DNA from 3 places in the Brevibacillus sp. Leaf182 genome. Region 2 is predicted to be linked to each of the others. Evidence: riboswitches for the same ligand, from Rfam matches in the RefSeq annotation. Region 2 holds a riboswitch; each other region holds the start of a gene.
The links. Region 2 has a riboswitch for S-adenosylmethionine ahead of ASG16_RS02465 (homocysteine synthase). Riboswitches for the same ligand answer to the same signal wherever they lie in the genome.
Positions count from the first base shown of each region.

Region 1 (10,374 bases), on a different contig from region 2:
CTACTCTCTCTTGCACCGCGTGCACAAAGGCACCAACGTGCTTGAGATCGAGCATGTTCGCAATCTCGTTACAGATGGTGTCTTCCAATCTCCTACCATTAAAGGCCGTTCCGGCGTATTGGTAGCGACTGGCCGCCATAATCTCGACCTGGCGATTGCAGAAGACTTCGACTCCGCATTCCTCGGAGACGAGCAAATGAACAGTCTGTTCCGTGTATATGAGTGCGTTGTATTGCGCATCAAGCGTCCAAGCGCCATTTGCACCTTGGAAGAAACAGAAGAATAGGAAGCTCCTTGACACACCCATTAACGAATCTCGTTATGGGTGTGTTTTTTCGTCCTTGAAATATGTAACAGATCACTTATAATAAGAACGTACGTTCCAAACTTTCAAAACAATCTGACACAAATGTCGTTGGGGGGCTTTTTATGAGATGCGAGGTCAATGGCGTCAACCTTTATTACGAGGAGATCGGAAGCGGTTTTCCTGTCGTGATGATTCACGGTTTTTCACTAGATCACCGTTGTATGACAGGTTGTCTGGAGCCAATTTTTGAGAAACGTCCGGGATACCGACGACTTTACATAGACCTGCCTGGAATGGGACAAACGGAAAACTACGAACATATCCACACCACGGACGATATTCTAGAGGTTGTCCTCGCGTTCATCGATCAACTCATTCCAGGGGAGCCCTTTTTCCTTGCAGGTGAATCATACGGCGGATATCTTGCACGAGCGGTTATCGAGAAGCGCCGGGATCAAGTGAAGGGCGCCCTTTTCATCTGCCCGAACATCATTCCTGATAAACAGATACGCACACTGCCGGATAAACCCCTCTTAGTAAAGGAGCCTTCTCTCTGGGAGCAGTTGAGTGAGGCGGAACGAGTGGAGTTTGAGTCGATGGCGGTAGTAGCTACCGAGTATACGTGGAACCGCTATAAAAAAGAGATTGTCGACGGCTACATGCTGTCCGACCCTTCTTTCCTCAGTAAAATCAGACAGTCATACGGCGTGTCCTTCCCATTGGATACAGCCCCCTTCCCCCACCCGAGTCTTTTTGTTGTGGGCAAACAAGATCATTCCGTCGGCTATCGCGATATTTGGGATATCATCGAAGGCTATCCCCGCTCTTCATTTGCCGCACTCGACTGTGCCGGACACAACTTGCAGATTGAGCAGCCACTTCTGTTTACAGAGCTTGTGAATGAATGGCTGGATCGGGCTCAAAGAGAGCTCTCCTTGTAAACATGCATGAAAAAAGACAACCAGCTCCATGAGAATGGTTGTCTTTTTTCTTCCATTAAACATTTGTCACTAGAGATTCGCTGTAGGCATGGAATGCTTTGCCCAGTCGTGAAATCGCAAGCTCTGTGTCTTCCCGGTTTAGAAGTGTATAGTTCAAGCGCATCGTATTGAATTGCGGCTCTGCTGCATAAAACGGCTTTCCTGGTACGAATGCCACGCCTTCCTGTACGGAGCGGGCCAGCAGCTTCTCTGCATCAACGTGCTCAGGAAGATTCACCCAGAGGAACATCCCGCCCCTTGGTTTTTCCCACTGTACACCCTCCCAGTTTTGCGCAACCAAGAGCTCATGCATCCATTCCATGCGCGCCTTGTAGGACTCGCGGATTTTCTCAATGTGACTCTCCAGATCAAAGCGGGACAACAGCTCATACAAAGCGTACTGATCGATTGTGCTCGACTGCAAATCAACAGCTTGCTTCGCCTTCACCATCATTTGAATCACGCGTGTATCTCCAATGGCCCATCCGGTACGCAAGCCTGGCGCGACAATTTTGGAAAAGGTACTGGTGTACACCACACAGGAATCAGTCGGATGCTCATCCAGTGAGAAAATCGAGCGGTACGGTGCTTCCCCATCGAATTGGATCTCTCCATATGGATCGTCTTCCAGAATGAGAATGTTTTGGGCCTTACATTGACGAAGCAATCCGAGACGGCGTTCGAGGCTCCATACCTTTCCTGTCGGATTGGCAAAGGTTGGAATGACGTACACCATTTTCGGACGATACTGAGCTATTTTTTTCGCCAGATCGTCCAGATTCATCCCATCGGCATCACCGTCTACGGGAATCGCTTTGATCCCCCGGAATTGGAACAACTGAACGGCTGCCAAATAAGTAGGGTTTTCTACGAGAACGACATCCCCTTCGTCTAAATATACACGGCACAACAAGTCTACTGCTTGCTGAGAGCCCGTAGTGATGATCATATTATCTGCACCGACGTTCATATGCTTTTGCTTCATGCGAGATGCAATCCACTCACGAAGCGGCAAGTATCCATCAGTCAATCCGTACTGAAGAGCTTTTGCTCCTTGTTCGAATGCGCGGTTGAACGCTTCACGCATCTCTGCGATTGGAAAAGAATCCTCTGCTGGCAGTCCACCTGCGAGCGAGAGCACTTGATTGCCTTGGGTCAGCTTCAAGATTTCCCGGACAGCCGAGGAGGATAGTGCTTCGACAGATTTTGAAAATGAGTACTCCATGTTCCGTTCCCCCTTGATTTTGCTTATCCTTGTTTTATCACTGTCAACAGCGTAAGTCCAATCCTTGCTAGCTATGAGCAGATAGGTTTTGACTATGTCGAGCGGTTGTTCAATCGTTAGTCTTGACACACTTCATGCAAAAAACCCCTCTTCGTATCAAACGAAAAGGGGTCCATATGTATGGGCTATATCATCCTAGGCGATTCGGAACACACGTGGTTTCTCTGTGTGTGGGAGGAAAGAGAGGTCTACATGCGCGGACGCTTCTTCCATACCAATATCGCTTGCCAACAGCAATGCCTCTTCCTGGAAGGTCGGCGTACAGCTTCCTTCATTCAGTTCACAGAGACGCTTCAATCGCTTCAGTCTCTCTGCGGACTTCTCCACTCTCATGCATTCGTTCGTCAGCTCACAAACGTTAACGTGACGAGCATCAGCGATCATGCTGATATCATTCACATGGACAATCAGTCTTTTGCCTTCTTCTGTTACAAATCCGATCGAGCAAAAATGCGCACCTGACATTTCCAACCGAGTGAGAACAGCATTGGCGTAAACTTCTCCCGTCCGCAAGCGAATCTGGCTTGCTTCAATGGCTCCGCCGATTTTCCGCTCGTTGGAGATCACCGTATACATATCCGTGTAACCGTTAATCTGATAGCGCATGGTACCCTCCCGCTCTCGCTGAGACTAATTATCATTAACAACAATGACATCGTATAATGAAAATCATTATCTGTCAATAATGAGAATGATTTTTATTCTAGAAGAAAAAAGCCACACTCCATTTATATGGTAGTGTGGCCAATTTGCCTCGCTTTTATTTGGTTTTCGTAAATAACCCTAACTGCTCAATCCGTTGGACCGCTTCTGCGAGACGATCTTCACTGGATAACAAAGCCGCTCTCACATAGCCCTCACCTGTCGGACCAAAGCCATTTCCCGGCGCTACGACAACATGCGCTTTTTCCAAAAGCAGGTCAGAGAACTCCACGGATGTGAAGCCGCTTGGAACAGGAAGCCAAGCAAAAAACGAACCTTGTGATGGTGGAGCCTGCCAGCCAATCCGATGCAGATTGGAGTACAAGGCATTGCGGCGGCTTTCGTAGACAGCGACGAGGTCGCGAACGCACTGCTGCGACTCCGTCATCGCTTTGGCTGCCGCCATCTGTACCGCTCCGAACAGACTGACGAAGTAATGGTCCTGAATGAGATTGATCAGACGTACCAGCTCGCGATTCCCTACCATGGCACCAACACGCCAGCCTGCCATGTTGTACGTTTTAGACAAGGTATAGAATTCTACGCCCACTTCTTTTGCTCCAGGAACCTGCATGAAGCTGACTGGCTTTTTCCCGTCATAGCTGATCGCCCCGTAGGCAAAGTCGTGGCAGACGACGATTTCATGTTTTCGCGCAAAACGAATGGTCTCCTCATAAAACTCAAGTGGTGCGTTGACTGCTGTTGGATTGTTCGGATAGTTGAGAAACATCAGTTTCGCTCGATCCAAATCAGCTTGGGAGAGCTGGCTGTAGTCTGGCAAAAAGTCATTTTCCGCCTTCAGCGGCATCATGGCCATCCGTCCGTTTACGACAGCAACCCCCGACCAATAATCCGGATAGCCTGGGTCCGGAACCAGTGCAACATCGCCTGCGTTCATGAGTACTTGGCAAATCTCTACGAGTCCGGTTTTGCTGCCGAACAATATCGCTACTTCTTCCTCCGGATCGAGGTCCACATCAAATTCTTGCTTATACCAATGAGCCACTGCCTGCTTCAGTTCCACACGTCCCTGAAAAGGCGGATATTTGTGATGGAGTGGTTGTGCCGCTTGTGCCTGTAATTCTTCAATAATGTGCGGCGGAGTCGGCAAATCGGGATTGCCCTGCCCCAGGTTAATGACGTCATGGCCTTGCGCAATGACCTTGTTTACTTTTGCAACCAGGGTCGCAAAAAACTGGGTAGGGAGTCGATCAATCATGTCGGAGGGTTGAATGCGCATCTTTCTTCCATTCCTTTCTTGGGGCCCAATACAGTAAAACCCCCTTTTTCCATACAGAAAAAGGGGGAGATCAGCTTGGTCACGTCCTTATCTGTCAGGAAAAAATCCTGCTGGAATTGGCACAGCATCTGTCCATCACATGGAACAGATCCGCTGCCGGGCTTCATAGGGCCAGTCCCTCCACCTCTCTGAATAAGTCAAACACACGGAATATACTGTTTTTTCGTCTATATCATACTACTTGAGCACGTATACCGTGTCAAGATACTTGATTCTGTACGGGTACTTGATGCCTTCTTTTTTGAAAAGAGGTGTGGAAGGCAAAGAATGCGACAGACACCAACGACAAGCCTGCCATCACGAACAATAGTCCCTGCGCATGAATCGATTGGAAAATGAATGCGCCAAGCAATGGTCCGAGCATCCGTCCAGCTGATCCAGTCCCTGCTATCAGCCCTTGAATGAAGCCTTCTCGTCCCTCTGGCGTAAACTGTGCAGCAACAGCCGGCACCGCTGGCCACACGAGCATTTCTCCCAGCGTCATGATGAACATGCCTGCCACAAAGCCTGCATAAGCCGTTGATTGAGACAAAATCAGCATCGACAAGGCAAAAATATAAGCACCCAAGAGCATTTGAGCTTTTAGCGTACGGGCAAAGCGTCGAATGACCCACGCAATCAACGGCTGACCGAACAGGATCAAACCACCATTCAGCGTCCACAACAGACTGTATTGACGGAGTGTAATGCCCAGGGATTGCATGTAAGTCGACAGCACCGTCGTCCACTGTACATAGACAATCCAGCTAATTAATAGCCCCCCGCATAATAGCAGCAGAGCCCCCCATACCACCTTTGACTCTTGCTGTGGTTGTCGCAGCACATCACCAGTTGCTTGCTCAGACATGCTTTGTCCAGTCGTCGAGTTTCGGCTTTGTTGTTCCACCATTTTTAACTGACGCGGTAAAATGAGCATGAACATGGCGAGAACGATCACTTGTGAAATGGCATTACCGAAAAACGTCCAGGCAAATGACACACTTGCCAAGAAGCCGCCCAACGCAGAACCGGCAGCTACCCCCACATTGAGGGAGACATAAATCAGATTAATTCCTTTCCGTCCTCCGTCCGGCCATAACACGACGGCCAGTGCATTCATCACAGGGGAAAGTGTTCCGTAAAAAAGTCCATTCAGCAGAAGCAACGCAACATAAATCGTAAAATCTTGTGTAACACCTAAGCCGATCGATATCAGAATAACGCCGATGGAACCGACAATGATGGTGCGCATTTTGCCCCAGCGGTCAAACATCATCCCGCCGACAATACTCCCGATCAGGAATGCGCCTTGATTTAAAAGCAACAAGAAGCCGGCTACAGTCAGCGGCTTTCCGAGATGGTTGTGAATATAGATCGTGACTAGCGGCCAAATACACGCCATTCCAGTAGAAAAAATGACGGCAGCAATCGCCAATAAACGAATGCTGCTTGGATAGGATTCCCACTTTTGCCTCATGCCTTACTTCTCTCCCCGATGGAAATCGCCGCTTTTTCCGCCTGTTTTGGATTGCAAACTGGTCGGACCGATTATCATTTCTTTATCCATGGCTTTGCACATGTCATACACCGTCAAAGCCGCTACGCTGACAGCGGTCAACGCCTCCATCTCGACGCCTGTTTTCCCTGTCGTCTTCACGGTTCCTGTAATCGCAAGCGTCGTTTCATCTACAAAAGCAAACTGTATGTCGATGCCAGTCAATGGCAGCGGATGACACATCGGGATGATTTCCCACGTCTTTTTGGCAGCCATGACACCTGCTACCTGCGCTACGGCGAGTACATCGCCCTTTTCGATTCGACCTTCGCGGATTCGGGCGAGGGTTTCGGGTTTCATGCTGATTTGGCTCTCGGCTACAGCCACCCGTTTTGTGACGTCCTTCTCAGACACGTCTACCATCCGCGCTCGATTTTGTTCATTAAAATGTGTTAATTGATCAGTCATACGAGTATCGTTCCTCCTCTATCTCCTCCTACCTTACTCCCGCCGCTGGATAAAAGCAATGGGAATGTAGACGACATTGTTTCGTTATCTTGCTCATCCACTCCTTAAAACGTACGAAGAGCAAATGCTGGAGGTATACTGTGCGTACACAGCTCAAAGGAGGCGTATGGAAATGGAAACGATGAAGGATCAAACGATACGTTGGTCAATGCTTGTGCATGGTGATTGGACCATTTATTTAGCTGCCACGGCTGCCGGGCTTTGTTATGTTGGCTCGGTCAACCAGCCTTTTTCCGAATTGGAAGCGTGGGTTAAAAAGCATCGCCCACAAAGTGCATTGGTGCAAGACGATCCATGGCTAAAGCCTTTTGCAACAGAACTGATGGAATATTTGCAGGGAACGCGCGAGCATTTTTCCATGGATTGCGACCTGTCTGGAACGCCTTTTCAGCTCGCTGTCTGGGAGGCACTACGCCAAATCCCATATGGTCAAACGGCATCGTACACCGACATTGCGAACATAGTTGAAAAGCCTGCTGCTGTTCGTGCTGTCGGCGCCGCAATCGGTGCCAATCCCGTTCTCATTACAATCCCTTGCCACCGCGTCGTCGGTAAAAACGGTTCACTGACAGGCTATCGCGGAGGACTGCCCATGAAGACAACTCTGCTTGATTTGGAGAAAAAAACGAATCGGAGTGTGAAGCATGGCTAAATTGGTGACAGAAAGGATCGCTGCACTTGACTGGCATTCCATACAACAGGAGTTGGACGAACAAGGGTATGCTGCTTTTCCTTCCTTAATAAGCGCGGATGCGTGCGAAGAATTAATCGCTACGTATGGACAGGATGACCTTTTTCGCAATACGATCCAGATGGCACGGTACCGTTTCGGAGAAGGGGAGTATCGTTATTATCAGGCGCCCCTTCCCTCGCTCTTGCAGGAGCTTCGCGAAGGCTTTTATCCGATGCTTGCGCAGACTGCGAATCGGTGGCTGGAAATGCTTGGACGCGAAGCTATCTATCCTGCTACCCTCCCTGAATTTTTGGCGCAATGTCACGATCAGGGTCAGCTACGCTCCACTCCCTTGATTTTGAAATACGAAACGGGCGGCTACAATTGTCTACACCAGGATATGTACGGCGAGGTGTTCTTCCCGTTTCAAGTGGTTTTTGCCTTGAATCAAAAGGAGAAGGACTACAGGGGCGGAGAATTTCTGCTGATGGAGCAACGGCCGCGCGCGCAGAGCCGGGGACATGTGATAACCTTGGAGCAAGGCGCTGGCCTGATTTTCCCGACATCCTATCGTCCTGTGCAGGGAACGCGAGGCTACTATAAAAACACGCTGCGTCACGGTGTCAGCACGATTACCTCGGGCACGCGCTACAGCCTCGGAATTATTTTTCATGATGCAAAGTGAGGAACGCCAATATGAAAAGCATCCTTTCCTATAAAATGCCGAAAACCCTCCTCAATAAAGGAAGCGGATTTCTTGCGGATTACACCCACTCGCTGAATCCGTATACGGGCTGTTCTTTCGCCTGCTCCTATTGCTATGTTCGGCAAATGCCTGTCTCTTTGTTTCGCAACGAGCAATGGGGCACGTGGGTTGACATTAAGCAGCAAGCTGCCGACTTATTACGCAAGGAGCTACTGCGGGCAAAGAAAAAAGGAAAGGTGACCATCTTCATGTCTTCGAGTACAGACCCTTATCAGCCAGTCGAACAAACGGAAAAGGTAACGAGGTCTTTACTCGAAGTCATGGTAGAGAATCCACCCGATTTTTTGCTGGTGCAGACGAGAAGCCCCTTGGTTTGGCGGGATGCCGATTTGTTGCTCCTGCTGGGGGATCGCGTCCGCGTCAGCATGACTGTCGAGACCGATTTGGAGGAGATTCGCAGGCACTTTAGCCCACAGGCTCCCCCCATTCAAGCGCGGCTCAAAACACTCCAGCATTTGGCGGAAGCAGGCATCCCTACACAAGCAACAATTGCCCCTGTTTTGCCTAGTAGTGAGTCATTCCCGGAGATTTTGCGCTCCTTGGTCACACGTGTCTGTGTCGACGATTTTTATATGGGAGATGGCAGCGGCGGTAAACGAACGAAAAGAAACGGCATACCCGTACTCTATGAAAAGCTTGGATTGGAACAATGGTATGATCCTTCCGCCTATCGAATCGTCTATGATCGGCTATTACGTGTTTTTCCCCCGGATCAGATCTATTTGAGTCAGGAAGGCTTCGCCCCTTAGAAGTAACGGCTGATTGTAACACCCCATTCATTGGCAACTTTGATCGGTTTATGATATCGTCTAGCCTAGAGAGTAGTATCATCCAGGGAAATGAGGAATTGTCTTGACCATTACGATCTTGTTATTTGCCGGACTCGCTGAACGTGCGAATGCCCGGGAAGTACAGTTGACCCTATCTGAAGGCGCGACCGTAAGCGATCTTCTGCAAGCAGTGGAAAAAGAATATCCTGCGCTCTCTGCGCTTTTAGGCAGTTGCTTTGTCTCCATCAATCATGAATATGCAGCGAAAAATCAGGTCATTTCAGCCGACGACGAGATTGCCCTCTTACCTCCTGTAAGCGGCGGAGAAGAAGACCCGCGCTTTGCCATTACCGAGGAGCCGATTTCCGCGGACAAGCTCGTTCGTCTGGTGAGCAACCCGCATGCAGGCGCAATCCTTACTTTTGTCGGAACTGTTCGGGAATTTACCCATGGTCAGCGCACCGTGTATTTGTCCTATGAAGCTTATGCCCCTATGGCTGTTGAAAAAATGAAGCAAGTCGCAGCAGAGATCGAGGAACGCTGGCCGGGAGCGCAAGTCGCGATGCACCATCGTATCGGTCATTTGGCTGTGGAAGAGATTGCGGTTGTTTGTGCCGTTGCAACAGCGCATCGCAATGAATCGTTTGAAGCAGGCCGTTATGCCATCGAGCGACTCAAACAGATCGTCCCCATTTGGAAAAAAGAAATGTGGGAAGATGGCAGCGAATGGAAGGGACATCAGCAAGGACCATGGAATCCGCTTGCGATGCCAGAAGGAAAGGTGGAGTAACGCCTTGGATACTCGCTATTCCCGTCAGATATTGTTTCATCCAATCGGGCGCAGTGGACAAGAAAAGCTCGGGCAAAGCCGTGTAGCGATCGTCGGCATGGGAGCGCTCGGAACCGTTCTTTCCAATCATATGGTCCGTGCTGGTGTAGGTTTTGTCCGCATCATTGACCGCGACTTCGTCGAGCCGAGCAACTTACAGCGTCAGATGCTCTACGACGAATCCGATGCAGCCGAACATTTGCCAAAAGCAATCGCCGCTCACGCCAAGCTGACAAAGATCAACTCAGCCGTCACCATCGATCCGATTGTTGCAGACCTCACCGCTTACAATGCGGAGGAACTGCTGGCAGATGTCGATCTTGTTCTGGATGCGACGGATAACTTTCAGGTGAGATATCTCGTGAACGATGTTTGCGTTAAACATAGCATCCCGTGGGTGTACGGTGGCGCTGTGAGTGCGACCGGAACTTTTACCGCGATTCGTCCGGGGATCACACCTTGCTTGCGCTGTCTTTTCCCTGAAGCGCCAAACCCGGGTGAGATGCCTACCTGTGACACGGCTGGCGTCATCGGACCAATCATTCACATCGTCGCCTCCTATCAGGCAACCGAAGCATTCAAGCTGTTAGTAGGCGCAATGGATGAGCTCAATCCGAATCTGGAGCACTTTGAGATTTGGCATAACCGCCATCAGCAAATCAAGGTGGTCAATGCCCGCCGAGACGACTGTCCGACATGTGGGCACAAGCAATTTTCGTTTTTGCAACCGGATACCCAGGATGGACAAGCCGTTTCGCTT
Region 1 is NZ_LMPN02000024.1:74,127-84,500, forward strand. It holds gene ASG16_RS16660 (family 1 encapsulin nanocompartment shell protein) at 1-286, shown strand, start outside; gene ASG16_RS16665 (alpha/beta fold hydrolase) at 430-1,248, shown strand; gene ASG16_RS16670 (aminotransferase-like domain-containing protein) at 1,304-2,512, opposite strand; gene ASG16_RS16675 (hypothetical protein) at 2,708-3,178, opposite strand; gene ASG16_RS16680 (pyridoxal phosphate-dependent aminotransferase) at 3,333-4,514, opposite strand; SAM riboswitch class I at 4,599-4,713, opposite strand; gene ASG16_RS16685 (MFS transporter) at 4,774-6,030, opposite strand; gene moaC (cyclic pyranopterin monophosphate synthase MoaC) at 6,034-6,516, opposite strand; gene ASG16_RS16695 (methylated-DNA--[protein]-cysteine S-methyltransferase) at 6,689-7,228, shown strand; gene ASG16_RS16700 (2OG-Fe(II) oxygenase) at 7,221-7,934, shown strand; gene ASG16_RS16705 (SPL family radical SAM protein) at 7,946-8,764, shown strand; gene ASG16_RS16710 (molybdenum cofactor biosynthesis protein) at 8,868-9,575, shown strand; gene ASG16_RS16715 (ThiF family adenylyltransferase) at 9,580-10,374, shown strand, end outside.
Region 1: linked by a shared signal. The riboswitch ahead of ASG16_RS16680 (pyridoxal phosphate-dependent aminotransferase) and the one ahead of ASG16_RS02465 (homocysteine synthase) in region 2 are both predicted to bind S-adenosylmethionine.

Region 2 (10,374 bases):
GTACCGAGTGAGGCGCCGAGTTCTGAAATGAGCTGACCGAAAAGAATCCAACGATAAGAACGCTGCTGCCAGACAGAGGCTTGGACCGCGGTTTGGTTCATGGGGTGCTCCTGTCTAGGAATTCATCCCACATCAGGGGAAGCTTGTCCAGGGTATGACGGCGGAGTCTGTAACGGGAGCCTGCTGTTTCAACGAGATGGGCAGACCGCAGCATGGACAGGTGATGGTGCACTGTCGATTTCGCCATGGAGAGTTGATCTGTTATCTCTTGCAGGCTCAGGTCCTTTTCCGCCAGCATTTTGACCATGCGCAGTCTGTGCTCATCTCCGAGTGCTTTTAAGGCTTGCACCAGTGAAGGTGGTGGCTGATTAGGATCTACAGCATCATGCAAATTTTCGTCGGCAACAGGGTAATAAAAAATTTTCGTCCCGACAGCATCGGCCTGTACGGTCCACGGGCGATAAATCGCTTGTGGAATCAGCAATACGCGTGTCACCGCAGGTTCTGGGAGGTAGCTCGATCCCGTCGCATACTCCACCAAGGCTTCCGGGTTGAGCTTTCCTAGTTTGCTTTGCTTTTGCGACCAATCCCGTTCTAGCATACGAACGATCTCTTCCTCACGCGGCTTGATATGCGTGGTATACCAGCCTTCCATCAATCGGAGAATATGACTCCGCAGCTCTTCTGCATCAACGGAAGTAATATGTCCGATATACGATTCAAAAAAGAGATGCGCACGACAAGCTTCCTGTAAAGCGGCGCATTCCTCCTTGTTTCCTTGTGCAGCCTTTCGCCGTGCTTCCTGCATATTTTCACCTAGATAAGGGAGGGCCTCGTATCGGAGCTGTTCTGTTGAGAGCTCTCTGACGTACGAGAGAAAGGAATCCAGATCAGCGAAAGGGCAAAGATCGAGCAGTTGCAAAAGTGTCTTCCATGTGTTGTGTTCCTTCGCATAGTCGACCTCTTGCTGTACAGAGGGTGATAGCTCGTCCAACAGTTGACGCCAGTAGGCAGGAGGGTGTTCCATCGTGTGATGCAATTGATCGTAGGTAGCGGCAGCGATTCCCAAGGCAGCTTCGAATAAAGGAGAATACGAGAGCTCAACCCGATAGGTCGTTCGTTCACTGCCAATGTTCAAAATCTTCATGTGATCATCCTTCCAAAATTTGTACATGATTATGTATTTTATAAATAACGAATGTGAAATTCAACATTTTTCGAATGGAAGTAGAAAAGGAAAAGAAGAATCACAAATCTCTATCCAAAGAGATCATGATTCTTCTTTCTTCAAAAAGTATGGTTAACCTACCGTAGATAATTGAAACGCACGCTGTAGTGCTTGCTCCAGATCAGAGAGGATATCGTCGATCGATTCTGTGCCGACTGAGAGGCGAATAAGTCCCGGGGTCACTCCGGCTGCTACCTGCTCTTCTTCTGTCATCTGCTGATGTGTTGTGCTGGCTGGATGAATGATGAGTGACTTGGAGTCCCCGACATTTGCGAGATGGGAGAACAGCTTCACTGATTCGATCAATGTTTTTCCTGCCTCAACGCCACCGCGAATTCCAAAGGTCAGGATCGCACCAGCACCTTTTGGTAAATACTTTTGTGCCAATTCATGCTGGGAGTCAGACTCCAGCCCCGGATAACTCACCCACTCCACGGCAGAGTGATTGGCGAGGAATTGGGCTACTGCCAAGGCGTTCTGGCTATGCCGCTCGATGCGCAGATGCAGGGTTTCTAATCCTTGCAGGAACAAGAAGGAATTGATTGGGGCGACAGCCGCTCCAATATCGCGCTGGAGCTGGACGCGTGCCTTGATAATATAGGCGAGTGGACCGACTGCCTCTGTATAGACAACACCATGGTAGCTTGGGTCTGGTGTAGTCAGACCTGGGAATTTTCCGTTGTTCCAGTCGAATTTTCCAGAGTCTACGATGATACCGCCTATTGCTGTTCCGTGTCCGCCGATGAATTTGGTAGTGGAGTGCACGACAATATCGGCCCCGTGCTCAAAAGGACGGCATAAAATTGGAGTCGCGAAGGTATTGTCCACGATCAAAGGAACACCATTTTCGTGGGCAATATGGGCGATGGCCTCGATATCAGCGACATCAATGCGCGGATTGCCGATCGTTTCGCAAAACACAGCTTTTGTCTTTTCATTGATATAGGCACGGAAATTTTCCGGATTGGATTGATCAGCAAAATGAACCTTGATACCGAGGCGGGGAAGCGTGTGGGCGAACAGATTGTAGGTACCGCCGTAGAGGCTGCTGGAAGCGACGATCTCGTCTCCTGCATGCGCAATATTTAAGATGGCGAATGTAATGGCAGCTTGCCCAGATGCAGTCGCGAGTGCACCAACTCCACCTTCGAGCAGGGCAACACGCTTCTCAAACACATCCTGGGTCGGATTCATGATACGTGTATAGATGTTCCCAAACTCTTTTAGGCCAAACAGATTGGCTGCATGCTCCGTATCGCGGAAAACATAGGAGGTCGTCTGATAGATCGGAACAGCACGTGAGCCTGTTACAGGGTCAACCTCCTGCCCACCGTGGACCGCAAGTGTTTCTGGCTTCCATTGTTGTTGATCGGACATGTCCATCTCTCCTTTTACTATGGGAAATCGGCTAATAAAAAAACGGAGCATTCTCCTGAGAAGAAGAAGGCTCCGATCATGCACGGGCTTGTGTTCATCTCTCAGAATCACTGGATTCTGCAGGAATTAGCACCATGCAGCTAGTCTGCTGGTTGCCGGGTTTCGTAGGGCCTGTCCCTCCACCGCTCTTGATGAGAAAAAGTTGTTGTCGTAATTGTATGAAAATAAAACCTTGATGTCAACGCATAATCGTAAGTTATCAGGGAGGTTTTTGTGTATATAGGGATGAAAGGTGTTCACTCATGCCATTAATTTGTAACGCTTTTGCCTCAAGCTGTTCACATCCCGTGTGGCTACTGCCGCAGTGAAATAGGAGATAATGGTAGAAAATAGGGAGCATGGATGGATAGTGAAGCCAAGTGCTCTTCGCGTTAGAAAAGTAAAAAAGCGTGTGATATCATGGAGGTGGTTACAACTGATCTGATCGTACATATAGGAGGATAAATAGCGATGAGCCATGGAGTAAAGGAAATTACACCACAAGAGCTGTTGGAAAAGCTGGAAGCCAAAGAGGAACTGCAAGTCATTGATGTACGTGAAGTCGATGAGTGGAATGCAGGTCACATTAAAGAGGCAAAGCTGATCCCACTCGGCTTTTTGCCGCACCGTATCGATGAGCTGGATAAGAACACTCCGATTGTGATGGTTTGCCGTAGTGGTGCCAGAAGCCATAATGCTACAGCGTATTTGAGTGAACAAGGATATGACGTGGCGAATATGGTTGGCGGCATGCTCGCATGGCCAGGTGAAGTGGAACAGTAAGAAGAGATAGAAACAGTGTGAAATGCCTCCCGAGTGTAATCAGGAGGCATCTCGCATGGGACAAGCAGGGAGGAAGCAACCCGTGAGTGAAGGAACACAATTGCAGCAGGAATCTGCGATAAAAAAACATTGGTTTCCTGTGTTAGCTGGTATTATCCTTTTGGCTATCGTCGGAGTATTTGGTTATAAGTACATGACAGAAGAGAAGATCGAAGTGTTGAAGCCCATCGCGGACTTCACCTTAGACAACAGTGACGGAACAACCTACACGTTTAATCAAAGTGCTGGCAAGGTACGGCTGGTCGAGTTTATGTTTACCAAGTGCCCGGATATTTGTCCGGCTACTACGTACAACATGGCCAAGCTGCAAGATCAGTTGAAGGAAAAGGGACTGTTCGGAGACAAAGTAGAGTTTATCTCTATCTCCTTTGACCCTGATAATGATACGCCGGAAGTCTTGCAGGAGTATGCAGCCAAGTTCAAGGCAGATCAGAGTGGCTGGAAGTTCCTGCGCGGGGACGCTCAGGCTGTAGAAAAAGTGACGAAGGACTTTGGTCTGATGGTCATGAAGCAGCCAGATGGATCTTATGCTCATACGGCTCGTATGTTCCTTGTTGATGGAGAGGGAAACATGCGCCGCGCGTACGGGATGGCAGCTGACATGGACATGGAAGTCATGATGAAAGAGATGGAACAGCTCGCTGACTAGTGAGTCTCCTCATAGGAGATGTTTACGACATCTTCTGTCTGATTCACGAATTCAATATGAATGAGTAACGCCCACCTGCGATTGCCTTCTTGAAGCAAGAGCTTAAACGTCTCTTCCGACGTGGTGGGCGTTTTTGGTTTTCGTCCGACATGCAGGTAGTCCACAATTTGAGCGTTTGGATATCGCTTCATCGTTTCCTGCATCGCGAGTCTGCCCCATTTTGCATAGGGAGGCTGGGCATAGGCAGGGAACGGCTGAAATAGGAGCAGGAAAAGTACGGTGGAGAGAAGGGGCATTATGTTCCGATGGCGAAATAAGCGACGAGCGGTTTGCACTTGCTGATCCCTCTCCTTTTTGAAATGGTTTTCCATGTATTTTGAAGACTTTTCGGAATATCATTCGTAGAAAATAATGACAATGAAGTGCGGGAGGTTTTCGATGCATTACTTGCTCATCCCCTTATTTGGCGTTCCTGTTTTGGTGGGGGTTCTTGCCGCCATTTTCCAAAAGCCTCCTTTTTGGAAAAAATGGGGACTCACGATTGCTTCTGCCGTATTGATTTACGGAGGCTGCTTCGCCGCGAATGTACATTGGCAAATGAAGTATGGTATTCCGGTGTTACCCACGGAGTCCGACTTGGAGCTATTTTTATACTTTTGTATCCTGTTGGTGTTTGTTTGTATCCTTATGTATATTGTCTTTTTGATCACGATGAGAAAACAGTTTTGGAAAATGAACCTCGTTTTTTTATGCACAGCCTTTGGTCTGTTTAGCTTTTTTGCTGCTGCCTTTTTAGGGATGGGCCCCTTTTTGAAAAAAGCGGAGTACGTCAATGTCGTACAAAAAGCAAAAGACCGGTGGAAAGAGGCAAAGCTGGATAACGAGAAGCCTATTGATCTCGCCCTCGTATACAGCAGACAAGACTGTACCAAAAATTGTGCCGGGTATCCGTATACAAGTCTGATCCTGGTACGGAATCAATCGGATCAGCCGTTGGAGATTGATTTGAAACTGCGAGTACAAAACAAAAGCGGCACCGTATTAAAAGAAGTCGAAGCCGTACCACTAAAACTCTCTTCAGGAGAAATTACGGAGGTATGGACGGGCGATTCTTATGCAAAGCACGACTTCTGGGCGAGAGCCAGTATCGTTACCGATGAACGAGTTGCCGATTTGGAGTATCAGTATTCGATTATTGACCGAAGATGAATGTGTGGAATAGACAAGACTGGGTGAAACGAACGTCTTACGTTGTGATATAATAAGAATGGCATGCTTGGTTCGGATTCCCATAATCATGCACGACGATGTTAGGAGGAAAGAGTTTGAGCGACGTTAAGATTTTCGCGATGGGCGGCCTCGGCGAGATCGGAAAAAATATGTACTGCGTCGAGTATGAGGACGAAATCATCATCATTGACTGCGGGGTGAAATTCCCCGAGAATGAAATGTTCGGTATTGATCTGGTTATCCCGGATGTTTCCTATTTAGTGGACAACCAACACAAAATCAAAGCACTATTATTAACGCACGGACATGAGGATCACATTGGTGCGATTCCTTATATTTTACGACAAATCAAGGTGCCGATTTACGGTGGTCGTCTGACCCTGGGCTTGGTCAAGGCGAAGCTGGAAGAGCACCGTTTGCAGAACGAAGTGAAGCTGATTCCGATTTCGGAAGATACGGAAATTCCTTTTGCGAAGCTGAAGGCAACATTTTTCCGGACGAACCACAGTATTCCAGATTCTTTGGGAATTGTGCTTCATACACCAGAGGGAATGGTCATTCACACGGGTGACTTCAAGTTTGACATGACACCAGTCGGACAAACAACGGAGTACGGAAAAATTGCACGCTTTGGTGCGAGCGGTGACGTTTTGGCGCTTTTGTCCGATAGTACGAACAGTGAGCGTCCTGGATTTACGATGTCAGAAAGATCGGTAGGAGAAGGGATTCTCGATGTGGTACGCAAAGCGCGTGGACGCATCATTCTGGCTACCTTTGCTTCCAACGTACATCGCTTGCAACAGGTGGTAGATGCTGCTGAGCAGTGCAATCGCAAAGTGGCGGTCATTGGCCGCAGTATGGAAAAGGTTTTCTTGATTGGCCAAGAGTTGGGCTACATCCAGATGCCAGAGGGCATGCTGATTGATATTAAGCACATCGACAACTACGCAGACAACCAAGTGCTGATTATTTGCACAGGTAGTCAAGGTGAGCCGATGGCAGCGTTGACCCGGATTGCATCCGGTTCGCATCGCACTGTTTCCATTTATCCGGAAGATACGGTGATCATTTCTGCATCTCCGATTCCAGGAAATACGATCAACGTAAGCCGCACGATAGACAAGCTGTACCGTGCAGGTGCCAACGTAGTATTGAGTCATGAATTTGATATTCACGCATCGGGTCATGGCAGTAGCGAAGAGTTGAAGCTCATGCTCAATTTCATTCGTCCGAAATATTTCATCCCGATCCACGGGGAATACCGGATGCTCAAGACTCACTCCAAGCTGGCCCAACAGGTTGGGATCGAGGAGAGCAACATCTTTATTATGGACAACGGCGAAGTGCTGAACTGCAACCGCGAAAAAGCGTGGCTCAGCAAAGTACAAGCAGGGATTGTCCTCATTGATGGCAGTGGTATCGGCGACGTCGGCAATATCGTTCTGCGAGATCGCAAGCATTTGGCAGAGGATGGCTTGATGGTCGTGGTTGTCAGCCTGGATATGAAAAACTTCAAAATTTTGACGGGCCCAGATATCGTGAGCCGCGGCTTCGTATACGTACGAGGTTCGGAATCCTTGATTCAGGAAGCGACACAGCTCGTTCGTGGGCGTCTGCAAGAAGCGTTGGATAAGAAAATCAAGGAATGGTCTGAGCTGAAGTCACAGATTAATGAAGTGATCAAGCCGTTCATTTACGAAAAGACAGGCCGCAACCCAATGATTCTTACCATTTTGATGGAAGTGTAGCTCTTGCTTTCTCGGAAAGGCGCAGTCGGGGTATAATATAAGTAAGTTGAACACGTGATACAAAGGAGAGGTTGCCCAATGATGTCTTATGAAGCATATATGAGCCAAGTAATTCAACCGATGCGCGATGAGTTGACTCGCAACGGTTTTCAAGAGCTTCGCACTGCTGAAGAAGTAGAGCAAGCACTGCCAAATGCAAAAGGCCTGACGCTTGTTGTCGTGAACTCGGTTTGTGGCTGCGCAGCAGGACTCGCTCGTCCAGCAGTTGTGCATTCCTTGAATCACGCTACAAAGCCAGATAACATCTTTACTGTATTCGCAGGTCAAGACAAGGAAGCGACAGCAAAAGCTCGTGAGTATTTTGAAGGCTATGCACCGTCTTCCCCATCCTTCGCGATCATGAAAGACGGCAAAATCATGACAATGATCGAGCGTCATCAAATCGAGAACAACGAACTGGCAACAATCGCTGGCTTGTTGACCAACGCTTACGACACTTACAAATAAGAAGTACGAAACATCACGAGGCGCCCGGTAACGGGCGTCTTTTTTTACAGACTTGAAATGGGGCTGTAGTGAAGAGAAGAATATTTCCAGTCTAGGCTCCAGGCTCCGTCCATCTGAGGGTTAAGACTGTCCGCTCCGAAGGGATTCGCGGGGAAACGCAAAAGTGGTAGCCGCTACGCCGTATGGGCACGGTTGCGTTTCTTTTGCCCGCGAATCCCTTCTCCGCTCGGTAGGACTCCACAAGTCGCTACGCCTGGAAATATTCTTCTCTGTCGTTACTGATGGCATCTTTACATTCTTTTAAGGTATTTAAAAACCGATCAACAAGGAAAGCTCGTAGAGGAAACAGGAGAAAACAGCGAAGATCTTAGGGACACCGACCGAGACGGAATGCAAAAAGCGAAACACGCCCTTAAGCGTCCACCTCTGAAACACATCCTGAAAGGACCACTTTGGACGAGGTTTCGCTTTTTGCATGGAGTCGGGCAGTCAATCCCCCAGTGGGTGGACCTAGAATCTGAGCGTTTTCTCCTGTTTCTTCCCCACCACTACAGCCCAAACTCAAAGTTATTGGGATTGATTCCCTTCTTTTATTATACTAAAATGTTTAATAAGTATAATAATGGAGGGGGAGAGTGTGTGAACAAGCTGGTAGTGATTACAGGTGTGACACGTGGTTTGGGTAGGGCGATGGTCGAGCGTTTTCACGAAGCAGGCTGGACGGTTGCAGGCTGCGGTCGTTCGGAAAAAGAGGTGCAAGGACTGCGTCAGCAATTCGGAGAGCAGCATCATTTTTCTGTTGTGGACGTATCGGTAATGGAGCAGGTGGAACTGTGGGCAGAGGAAGTAAAAGCCGAGGTGGGCATTCCTGACTTGTTGATTAACAATGCCTCCATTATAAATCGGAACAGTCCAGTCATTGGGCTTGCGGCAAGCGATTTTTCGAGAGTGATGGACATCAATGTGAATGGTGTTTTCTATGTAATTCGCGCCTTTTTACCGTTTATGGTTCAGCGCGCAAATGGCGGAGTCGTCGTAAATATCAGTTCGTATTGGGGAAGACACGGGGAAGCGTTTTTATCCCCGTACTGCGCATCGAAGTTCGCCATAGAAGGATTGACGCAATCATTGGCAGCCGAATTGCCTGAGGGAATGGCAGCAGTGGCGCTTGATCCAGGAGGGAGTATCGATACTTCCATGCTCCATTCATGCTCGCCAGAAGAGGTGGACACGGCACCGAATCCGGTAGAGTGGAGCCGTGTAGCGGTACCGTACATCATGGGATTTGGTCCGCAAGACAACGGAAAGTCGCTTACCTGCCCACCAGTGAGAAACAACTGAACATCTTTATCATGGATTTACCACGCTGCCGCGAACCCCTCGGCAGCTTTTTTGGTATGAAAAAATCTCCCGTGGATGGGAGACTTTATTCATGGAGACTCTTTCAATGTAGGGTTTCCAGCCTGTATTAAAACTTTGTTTTTCCTTAACAACATAGCCAGTATTAAAATGAATAGCCCCGTTGCGATCAGTAGCCACTCAATTTTAACAACATCTGCGATTGGTCCAAAAATAAGCATACCTATAGGCATCATCGAAGTGGAAATCATGCCGAACACACCGAAAATTCTTCCCAAATAGTTCTCATCCACTTTCTCCTGAACCAAGACCATTGTCGGGGTATTGAAAATGGGCATAGCTACGCCAAATAGCGCCATGAAGACTAGATAAATCCAAAAGTTCGGAATGATACCAAGGGCTATTGTGCATGCGCCCATGATAAAGCTCGCGAATGTCATGGTGTGCACTCTGTTTGTAAAGCCTCCCCAGGAAGCAATAATTCCGCCGCCGGCCATCATTCCGACTGAAAAAGCAATTTCAATTGCCGTTAACCGCCAAACCTCGTCGCCATAGCTCCGTGTAACTTGCAGTGGGGTCAAAAATGCGGCTGGTGCCATCAGAATAAAGAAGAAGGCAAAGAATAGAAAGAATTTCTTCAGAAAATCATTGTTTTTAATGTAGAGTAATCCTTCTTTAAAATCGCTGAAGTAGCTCGTTTTTTGTATTTCGGAAGCCTTCTCGTGTAAAGGAATCTTGAGGAAAACGAGCAACGTACCGATGGCAAGCATGGCGGTAATGACATCGATAAAGAAAATCATTTCAATGGTAGATAATGTGAGTAATGCAGCACTCACTATCGGGGATACGAACATAATAACAGCCTGCAAGCTTCCGTTTATGCCATTCATTCTCGTTAGTTGGTCACTTGGTACGATTTGCGGCAAAATAGCTCCGACAGCAGGGGTTTGAATACCGGCTCCGACTGCACGAATAGCAGCCATGAGAAAGAGCAGCCAGGTTGCATTGTATCCCATTAAAAAGACGACTGCGAGGATAAGTGTTGCAAAGGCAATCATTGCATCTGCATAAATGATCAACAGTTTGCGATTGTAGCGGTCAGCCCAGACACCCGCAACGGGGGATAAAAGAAAAGTAGGGACGAAACCGCAAATGATGTATAACGTCATCATGATACCGGATTGTGTATTCAGCGTTATATACCACATCATCGCATATTGAACTAAAGATGATCCAAAAAGTGAAATCGCCTGACTGCTTAGAAAGAGAATAATGTTCTTTTTCCAATGTGGATTTGGCGTTACATGATCATTTGCTTCCATCTCTAATGTTTACCCTCTCTTTCTTTCATTCTCTCCTTCATTTCCCAGTTGTGATATTTACGTAAGACATAC
Region 2 is NZ_LMPN02000014.1:71,720-82,093, reverse strand. It holds gene ASG16_RS02475 (MFS transporter) at 1-101, opposite strand, end outside; gene ASG16_RS02470 (ArsR/SmtB family transcription factor) at 98-1,147, opposite strand; gene ASG16_RS02465 (homocysteine synthase) at 1,301-2,605, opposite strand; SAM riboswitch class I at 2,697-2,803, opposite strand; gene ASG16_RS02460 (rhodanese-like domain-containing protein) at 3,116-3,427, shown strand; gene ASG16_RS02455 (SCO family protein) at 3,510-4,136, shown strand; gene ASG16_RS02450 (YqzG/YhdC family protein) at 4,133-4,471, opposite strand; gene ASG16_RS02445 (hypothetical protein) at 4,575-5,345, shown strand; gene rnjA (ribonuclease J1) at 5,444-7,114, shown strand; gene ASG16_RS02435 (BrxA/BrxB family bacilliredoxin) at 7,193-7,621, shown strand; gene ASG16_RS02425 (SDR family oxidoreductase) at 8,225-8,962, shown strand; gene ASG16_RS02420 (MFS transporter) at 9,052-10,302, opposite strand.

Region 3 (10,374 bases), on a different contig from region 2:
TTTCAAGGCGTTGGGACATCCCCTGCGGATTCGGATTCTGGAGCTGCTGGCGGAAGGAGATAAGAATGTAAACGAGCTTCAGACACTCATCGGGAGTGAAGGCTCGGCTGTTTCCCAACAGCTCGCTATTTTGCGGAACAACAATATCGTGTACGGAACGAAGGACGGAAACAAAGTCACCTACTCGCTGCGTGATCCGATGATCATCGAGCTATTGAGCGTGGCCAGACAAATTTTTAACAATCATTTGATTGATACGATCTCGATGCTGGATCGTTTTAATGAGGGATAATCGCTTTGGTTTGAGTCAACATAGGGGAGGAGGGAAAAAGCACAGTTCTCTTCGACTCTGACACGCTCTCAAGGGGGATTCTCTGGCCGTCTACACTGCAAAAAGGGGACCGTCGAGCCAAAGCCACCCTACGGGCGGAAGCTTTTCAAAGAAGAAGTGTTCGACAAGCGTGGTCCCCTTTTTGCAGTTCCGACTGGGTTGGCGTTGTCAAGGTCTACGAGCTCTGTGCTTTTTCTTCTCACCAGCTTTGTTGGTTCATCGATGCCTTTTAAAACTATAAAAAAGCCCAGGACTTGTAATCGTCCTGGGCTTACCTAATTTTTAATGAGAAACCGCAATAACCGCATCCAGTGCAATCAACGCTTCTGCTTCAATGGCTTTTGCCATCACATCGGTGTGCGGGTTATACGATTCGAGCAGGTCTGCATCTGCATACCCGTCGATCGCCAAAATCGAGCCTGCCTTCATTCCACGAAGCGCCGCAATCACGAACAGGGCGGTGTTTTCCATCTCGACTGCCAAAACGCCTGCTTTTTGGTATAGCTTGTGCGGGAATTCCAACACTCCACTGTAAAAGACATCGAGCGTCAGCGTGATTCCTTCGAATACCTTCAAGTTTGATGCGTTTGCTCCCGCTGCTTGTACGAGCGCGTCCACGACATGGCGATTGGCAACAGCCGGGAATCCCGCCGGAACCAACTGACTGGTCAAGCCGTCTTGGCGAACCGCTGCGGAGCTGATGACGAGGCTGCCTGTCTCGATTTCTTTTTGGTATGACCCGGCAGTTCCTACGCGAATAATGACCTGAACACCGCCCTTCGCCAGCTCCTCGAAGCATACGGCTGCTCCTGGTGCACCTACACCATGGCTCACCACTGCTACCTCGACACCTTTCCACGTACCCGCATAGCTGTGATACTCACGGTTTTCCCCGATTTGACGCTGATCGTCGAGTTTCGAAGCAATTAAGGCTGCACGTTTTGGATCACCGCACACGATGACGCGCTTTGGCAGTTGTTCTGGATCTACCTTTAGATTCGTCAACATCTCAATCGAACTCCTTTTTCTCCCACTCATCCTCTGGTATCGGCAACGCTTCACCGGAGAACCGCTCTTCGCGGAACGGGTCTGCGATTAAGTGAAAGCCATTTTGCTCCCAGAAGCCGGGCTTGTTTTCCGTCATAAATTCAATTCCCCTGATCCACTTCACGCTTTTCCAGAAATATAGATGAGGAACAACCAGGCGAAGCGGCCAGCCGTGCTTGTCCGTCAGTCGCTCTCCATCAAAGGAATGAGCCAGCAGCACATCATCACGCTCCAGATCAGCGAGCGGCACATTGGCAGTATAGTCGTGATCACCGTGCAGCATCACAAAGCTCGCTCGCGGAGTCACACCAATCGCCTGTAGAAAATCACGAAAACGCACGCCTGTAAATGCATTGTCAAAACGGGACCAGCGCGTCACGCAGTGAATGTCGCTCGTCACTGTCACTTGCGGCATCGCCATGATCTCTTCGTAGGTGAGCGTCACTTCCCGGTCTACCTCTCCGAAAACGCGCAGCGTCCATTCATTCATGTCATACACGGGCACGTCTCCCTCATGCAAAATGGGAAAGCGCTCTGTCAGGATTTGTCCTGGTGGAAGTCGTCTGGCGAGTCCCGGTCCCACTGGGGCGGGTACCTTCATTCTTTTAATCCGATCTGCCTTGTTGTTCATCTCGCATTTCCCCTGTCTTCGCTGTCTATATGGCCTGTGTTTAACGGGTGCTCTGCTGATTGTCGCTGCCGATCTGACTCTTGTTCTTCAAGAAGAACATCGCCACAATCGTCAGCACGTATGGCAGCATAGCCGTAAATTGCGTCGGAAGCGAAAAGCCCTGCAAACGAATACTAAGGGCATCCATCAACCCGAACAAAAAGCTGGAGGCCAAAATACCGAGTGGATGCGACTGCCCCATCATCATCGCTACCAATGCGATGAAGCCCCGACCAGCCGTCATACCTTCTGTAAACATTGTGACTTGCCCCAGTGAAAGCTGTGCCCCTGCAATCCCGCACAAAGCGCCACTCATCACAATCGCCAGCACCTGAAGTCCCGTCACTTTCAGACCGAGACTGCGCGCCGCAACAGGATTCAGACCAACTGCGAGGACGCGGAAGCCCGTAACCGTCCGATAAAAAAACACATACAACAGAATGGCAGCCAAAAACGCAAAATACACGAGCGGCGAATGACCAGAGACAATGCCTCCGATGACCGGAATATCGTGAATGAAAGGAATCTCGACGGTTGGCAAGCCAGCCATATCCTTATCGTAAAAGGCCCCTTTGACACCGAAAATCGCCCGCAGTGCAAATGTCGTCAATCCCAACGCGAGAAAGTTAATCGCCACACCGACGACGATTTCATTCGCCCTAAGCTTGATCGTCATGTACGCGAATAAGAGCGAAAAGACAACGCTGACCAGCGCTGCAATCAAAACGGCCAGAAAGAGATTCCCGGTAAAATGATTACCGACAATCGCGGAAAAGGCACCGACCAGTACCAATCCCTCCAGGCCAACATTAAAAATTCCGACACGTGCGCAGAGCGCTCCACCCAAAGCTGCCAACAAGATTGGCGTGACCATCCGAATGGTAGAACTGAGGAGGGACCAATCAAAGAGCTCCATGCGATTCCCCTCCTTTTGCCTTCCGCTTTTTCCACCAATCGTAGCTGAACTTGGCAGAGATGAACAAAATCAATACGGCTTGTATAACACTTGCCAGCTCCAGCGGCACATCCGTATTGCGCTCTACCCCCATGGCTCCTGTCTGAAAAGCAGCAAGCAGAATCGAAGTCACAATGATGCCAAGTGGGTGCGAGTTCGCAAGCAGAGCTGCCATCAGGCCCGTCCAGGCGAAGCCCGGTACAGTCAGCGCCCCGTCCACAAAACGATAGTGCGCCCCCATTACCTCGACGGTTCCCGCCAAGCCAGCCAGTCCACCACTGGCAAACATCCCGGTCAGCATCACCCGAATGCGATTAATTCCTCCGTATTGAGCAAACAGCGAGTTTTGACCCAGCATCTTTACTTCATAACCAAAAGGCGTAAAACGAAGTACCCAGAACAACAGCAGCGCTGCAACGATCGCAAACAAAAACCCTGCATGCACGCTCATCCCGGCAAACAGCTTCGGAAGCCAAGCGCTTTTCTCTAGCATGACGGTCTGCGCCAGTGCCGCAGAACCCGAGCGATCCCGGAATGGCTCCGTCACGAGATAGCTCGCAAACAATACCGCGATGTAGTTGAAAAGCAACGTAGAGATGAGCAACGGAATACGAAAGCGGGCTTCCATAAAGCCCGGCAGCAACGCCCAGAACCCGCCGACCGCCATTCCTGCGAACATACCCGCCACAATTTTGATCATTCCCGGCGCTGGCAAGTAGATCGAAACTAATGCAGCACTGACGGCACCCAGCACCATTTGCCCTTCCGCCCCCAGGTTGAATACCCCTGCCCGAAATGCAAGGGAAAGACCCAAGGCAATCAGCATGATAGGCGTGGCTCTCGCTAATGTAGATGTAAAGAAATAAAAACTGCCAAAGGCCCCTTTCCACATTTCCTGGTAGGTGCCCAAGATCGATTCGCCAACTGCAGCAATGACCAGCGCCCCGGTCAACAAACCGATGACGACAGCCAATAACGGCTGAACCAATGACTTAGATAGCTCTTTGATTGCTGCCATGAATGCTTCCTCCCGCCATGATCACGCTGATTTTTTCTTCGGTTGCCTCCAGGCGTGAAAGCTCTCCAGCGATTCGCCCTTTATACATGACCAAAATCCTGTCAGACAAGGCGAGAATTTCGGACAACTCGGAGGAGACGAGCAAGATCCCGTCTCCCTGATTGCGCTTTTCGATCAGCGCCTGATGGATGTACTCCATGGCACCGATATCCACCCCGCGCGTAGGCTCAGCCGCAATCAAAAACGGGGTTTCGTGTCCCAGCTCCCTTGCTACGATCAGCTTTTGCAAGTTTCCACCTGACAGATTCCCAGCCAGCTCCTGCAATTGTCGGGAGCCAGTCTTGATGGCGAACTGCTCTACCCAGCCTTTTACGACTTGGCGGAATTTCTCCCGCAAAACGACGCCACGGCGGTTGTAAGCAGACTTTCGCTGATAGCCCATCAACGCATTTTCCTCGACGCTTGAGAGTTTGGCAGTTCCCCACAGGTAGCGATCCTCCGGAATATGCGCCAAGCCCGCATCCCGAATAGTGGCAACTGATTTGTTCGTCACGTTCTTGCCGCCTAATCGCACCGTGCCCTCCTGTGCCGCTCGCAAGCCGCTGATCGCTTGCAGCAGCTCCGATTGTCCATTCCCGGACACACCTGCGATTCCTACGATTTCCCCGTGGTGCACGGTAAAGCTGACTTGATCGAGCAGAGTCTGCTTTTCTCGAACCGAGAGATTCTCCACCTGCAACAAGGGGCCTTTATCCAGAGGAAGTCGCTCAGCTAACTCCTGCAATTCACGTCCGACCATCAGTCTGGCTAAATCGTCCGCGTTGGTTTCTGTACGGGAAACCGTTCCTGTCACTTTGCCCCCGCGCAGTACTGTAATACGATCAGCTACCTCCATGACTTCCTGCAACTTATGTGTAATCAAAATGACGCTCTTGCCGCTCTTTGCCAGGTTTCGAATCGTTTGCAGCAGGTCGCGTACCTCCAGTGGGGTAAGGACAGCAGTCGGCTCGTCCAGCACGATAATATCCGCTCCCTGATACAGGACCTTCAGAATTTCGACCCGTTGCTGTTCCCCAATCGAGCAATTCGCTACCTTAGCCTGCGGATGAATCGGAATGCGATACTGCTCACTCAGCGCCCGCACCTTGTCCTCCGCGTCCTTTCTTTTGAAAAAACCCGCTTGCTTCGGCTCGTATCCGATCACGATATTTTCAGTCACACTGAATTCTCCGAAGAGCATAAAGTGCTGGTGAACCATCCCGATCCCTTTTCGAATCGCATCCTCTGGTCCGCGAAAAACGACTGGCTTACCGTTTAACACGATCTCTCCCGACGTCGGCTGCTCCATCCCGTACAGCATCCGCATCAGTGTCGTTTTGCCCGCTCCATTTTCCCCGACAATCGCGTGGACTTCTCCTGCTGCCAGTGAGAACGACACCTTGTCGTTGGCGGTAAAATCTCCGTACTTCTTGGTCATGGCCCTCATTTCCAAGCGATCGGTCATTCCCACTCCCTCATTTCTGTACGTCCTTTTATGAAAATGGAAGACCGACTACACAGCCGTAGTCGGTCACATCCATCACTGTGCACAAGCTATAAATAAACGTTCAGCACCGAGCTACCTTTTTAAAACTGGTCTGGTACTTTGCGAGTGCCCGCTACAATCTCATCGCTGATCGCTTTCACTTTATCCACCACTTCTTGTCCAATAAAAGCATGCAAAGGCGTTTTGCTTTCGTGCGTTACATAGGTTACACCAACACCTTTTTCCTTCAGGCCGTACGCAACAACACCTGGTTTGAATGTTCCTTCTACAAAGGTCTTCACGGTTTCATAAGCTGCCGCGTCAGTCCCTTTCAATTGGGACAGAACAATATGCTCTGGATCAATCGTCGTACGGTCAACGTCCTGACCTGCTGTGAAGAAGCCTTTTTCCTTCGCTGCCTCGAAAACGCCAAGGTCGCCTACTGCTGCTGCACCGTTAATGAAGTCAGCGCCTTTGGAAGCTTGGAGCAAAGCCAATTCCTTCGCTTTTGCCGGGTCAGTGAAGCTACCTACATAGTTGACCATCAGCTCTGCTTTTGGATTCGTCGCTTTCAAGCCCTCTTCGAAGCCAACTGTCCATTTTTTCAACTGCGGGATATCAAGAGCGACAACCATGCCCACTTTGTTCGTTTTCGTTGCCAGACCTGCTGCTGCTCCCACCAGGTAAGCCGCTTCCTGCTCACGGAAGGTAACACTGCGAACGTTTGGCAAATCCACTACAGTATCAATAATCGCAAAATTACGGTCAGGATTTTCGGTAGCTACTTTTTTCAATGCATCCTCTGATGTAAAGGAAGAAGTGATGATCAAATCATAATTTTCTGCAACAGCCACGCGCAAATTCTCTTCAATCGCTCCATGGTCCGTAGATTCAATCGTTTTCACTTCTGCACCCAGCTCTTGTGCGGCTTTCTTCGCACCCTCATCCATTTGTTGGAAGAACGGATTCACACCGATTTTCTCGGGCAAAATCAAGGCAATTCGCTTTTTGGCTGCGCCCTCTTGTCCTGCTGCTTGTCCCCCTGGCTGATCAGCAGGTGCGCTTGTGCCAGTCGAGCACCCTGTTGCCAATACTGCGAATGTCGTTAATGCGAGCAATAGCTTCTTCATGATGTATCTCTCCCTATCCGAACTTTACGTTTTTCTTTATCCTATTAGGTAATGTACGGCTTTTTACCCATTTTTTCAATACCATTTACGAATATTCTCTTATAAAATTAATTCATCGTTCGTATATTCCCCCTCGTCTTTAACAAATACAACAAAAAAACTCTCCCCGGAGGAAGAGTTTGCGTACGTAGCCATTCTCTTCCTCATCTGTCAAAACCATGGTACAGGTTTTGCAGGAATTGGCACCTTTCTGTTCATGCATAGACATGATCAGTGGTTGCCGGGCATCATCGGGCCAGTCCCTCCGCCGCTCTTGATAAGGTAGGTGAATATATTTAGTTACAATGGAATTCATTCTAGCAGAACGGTTCAAAAATGCAATTCTTTTTTCTCAATTCCAAACACTTCTAAAAGTACATCGAAGTTTAAAAAGTCGTCTTTTTAGCACCGAGAAATTGGCGAGAACCACGGCCCCTACTATTTTACGTGAAAGGTTTGCTGGAGACGATGAGACAACGTATTCAACTCGCCCAGCTCTTCCGTAATCTCACGCACTTTTTGATGCTGGTTTTCTGCTGTCGCAAACAGCTCTTCCAAGTTCGCTACGGATTCCTCGGTTACCGCTGTAATGGTCGACATCTCGATGGCAACTTCACCGGAACGCACTTTTACCCGGTCCATGCTGGAGCTTACTTGATCAGCCGCTTCCAGGAAGGCCATCATCCCCGCACGCACTGCTTCGATGGAGGCCACTGTTTTCACGGCCAGCTCTTGGCCTTTTGCAACAGACGTTTCCCCATTGCTCATATGCTGCACCGCATTCTCACTTTCCTGATGGAGAGATTTCAAAATGTCGGTAATTTCCTGCGTAGCTGTCGCGCTTTGTTCCGCCAGCTTGCGTACCTCATCCGCGACAACAGCAAATCCACGTCCATGCTCGCCTGCACGCGCCGATTCAATCGCTGCATTCAGCGCCAAGAGATTCGTTTGTGTCGCGATCTGATTAATCGCGCCGACAATTTCCTCTACGCGATTCGCCTGCCGATTGAGCTGGTGAATCGTAGAGGCTGCTACATTGACTGCCTGCACAATTTGCTCCATCTGCAAGGACAGCTCGTTCATCATCTGAACACTATCTATCAGACGACGGTTGTTTTGTTGCGATTCCGTTTTCATTGCATTGGTCTGTGTTGTGACTGCCTCGATTTCCTGGTCGATGGATTGAACCTCTTCTTCGATCTTCACCGTAGAATTCGCCTGCGATTCCATACCGACGGCGACTTCCTTGAAGGCTACCATCATTTCATCTGTATTGCGCTTCGTACCTTCCGCATGCTCATGAACATGATCGCTTGTACGATCCAGTTGCTCCGTCATTTCCTTGATGTTCAAAAGCATTTCTTCCAGACGGCGCTCCTTCTCTTCCGCTTCCTGCCTTGCGTCGTGCGCTTTTTGCAGGGAGGCTTGTCCGGCGAGACACAGATACGTGACGGCTCCCATCATCATGAGAATCGCTACGATCCGCACACCCAGATTAAGCTCGGAAAAATCACCGTTGAAAATCTCGTACGTTCCCGTATAAAACCCGACAACCGTGACGACGATTTGGGCAATTCCCGCTGTTACTACCAGCTTCCAGTCCAAATAGGCTGCCAAAAAGCCCATGACGATGAAGGCGAGGAACGAAACCTCTTGATAAGTGGTAAAGTGATCGAATGAAATCGCATAAAACATGAGTCCGATTGCTACCAGATAACGAATCACATGACTATCTTTGCGAATGAAATAATACGGCGAAACAATTAAAGTGACCAGCAATCCCAAGGACGTCACTTTCCAGAAGTTCACATCCATTTGGTAGGCAATGAGTCCCGCCATCCATAAATGATTCCATAGGATGAAAATCATAAAGCCTTCTTTGTCAGTCAAGGTATTGCGAATCAATTGAATCATAATTGCCCCCCTTTTTCCTATTACTTATGTATCGGATTCTTTCCCCATTATATAGCCAAACCTTTGCCAAATTTGTGAAAAAAGTGAGAACAGCCAAAAACAATTTCGAATAGGCTATTACACAACTCACACGTACAGGAGGCAACCGGAGAAAAGTGGAACTCAATCAATTGCCAGCTACTGTGCTGACACGGACGATTAGCCGTCCGAACACCACGATTTACTATCCCCAATTGGCAGGCTTATCCAATCAGCAAGCAGAAAAAGAGATCAACCGGGCGATTTCTCAAACGGTTCAAGGCTTAATTCACGAGCAGCAACGAGTCCAGGTGCCGGGAAATACAGAAATGCAAGGAAGCTACGAGATCAAGACAAACGAACGCGGTATTTTCAGCGTCGTGTTGAGCAACTACGCCTACACACCGCAAATGGCTCACGGCATGACCTTCCTCGGGTCGATCACCGCAGATATCCAAACAGGCAAGCTGTATACGCTGCGGGAATTGTTCAAGCCAGGAAGCGATTACGTCAAGGTGATTTCTGAAAACATCAAGCGTCAAATCAAAGAAAGAAACATCCCCACACTCAATGGCTTTACTTCAATTAAGCCCGATCAAGATTATTACCTCGCAGACAAAGCACTGGTCATCTACTTCCAGTTATACGAAATTACGCCCTATTACGTCGGTTTCCCCATGTTCCCCATTTCCGTCTATGAACTGGAGCCGCTCATCAATGAAAAAGGACCATTGAGCATCTTGTCCGCAGATTAGTGCACTGTACCACCGTAGTTTTCATCCAGGTGAGTGTCTTCTTCCATGACACTCGCCTGATTCTATTTGTGTCAGAAAATCCATTATTTCGTCATCGAATAAACGTTTACTTATATGTCCGGAACTGCTAGTATGTTATTGTACATATTTACTTAAGCAATAAAGCGTACGATATATCGAACCAGCTTTCCTGGAGGTATATACTCATGCAATATTATGGTCATCGAATTAGCCAAACCGCAAGAATATTCAGTAAATCGTTAAATGGGACGATGGCTCCCATGGGATTATACAGTTCGCAATGGGGTATTATCCTTTGCTTGCATTATCGAGAATCGCTCACACAGGTTCAATTGAGCAACTACCTGAATGTAGAAGCGCCGACGATTACCCGGACACTTACCCGATTGGAAGAGATGGGCTGGATTATTCGCTCAGAGGGTGATGACAAGCGTGAGCGCTATGTGTCCTTGTCCCCGCAAGCAGTCGAACGGTTCCCGGAATGGCTGGAGGCTGCCAAAGAGCAAGAAGAACTGGCACTCCGCGGCCTCGACGAAGCAGAACTCGCTATCTTTAACCGCGTATTGAAGAAAATGAACGATAATTTACAACCGTCGTAACAAGTAAAAATGACTTCACCCAAAAGCAGTTCGGTGAAGTCATTTTTTGTTAGCCATTCTTCCTTGTGCTATGAATAATGGGGTCGAGCTCTCTTGGTTGTCTGTAGAAGCAGGCCTGCTCCGGTTCCACCTGTCCTGATACGGTTTCGTCATGGAAAAAGGCTCCCCACCAAGCACAAGCGTGCCCGGCAAGAAGCCTCTATGTCATAATCGTATTCGTTATTGCATGCGTTTCGCGATATTGCGAGCCATCCAGACCCCAGCAGCTCCGGCCTGGGCCAGACCACGCGTAATTCCGGCACCATCCCCGCCACAGAACAATCCCTTAATTTCTGTTTCGAATTCCTCAGTC
Region 3 is NZ_LMPN02000015.1:284,929-295,302, forward strand. It holds gene ASG16_RS04225 (ArsR/SmtB family transcription factor) at 1-292, shown strand, start outside; gene ASG16_RS04235 (nucleoside phosphorylase) at 614-1,339, opposite strand; gene ASG16_RS04240 (sulfite oxidase-like oxidoreductase) at 1,341-2,009, opposite strand; gene ASG16_RS04245 (ABC transporter permease) at 2,050-2,964, opposite strand; gene ASG16_RS04250 (ABC transporter permease) at 2,951-4,021, opposite strand; gene ASG16_RS04255 (ABC transporter ATP-binding protein) at 3,996-5,525, opposite strand; gene ASG16_RS04260 (BMP family lipoprotein) at 5,648-6,676, opposite strand; SAM riboswitch class I at 6,877-6,999, opposite strand; gene ASG16_RS04265 (methyl-accepting chemotaxis protein) at 7,154-8,629, opposite strand; gene ASG16_RS04270 (PdaC/RsiV family protein) at 8,785-9,402, shown strand; gene ASG16_RS04275 (MarR family winged helix-turn-helix transcriptional regulator) at 9,609-10,022, shown strand; partial or broken gene ASG16_RS04280 (FAD-dependent oxidoreductase) at 10,242-10,374, opposite strand, start outside.
Region 3: linked by a shared signal. The riboswitch ahead of ASG16_RS04260 (BMP family lipoprotein) and the one ahead of ASG16_RS02465 (homocysteine synthase) in region 2 are both predicted to bind S-adenosylmethionine.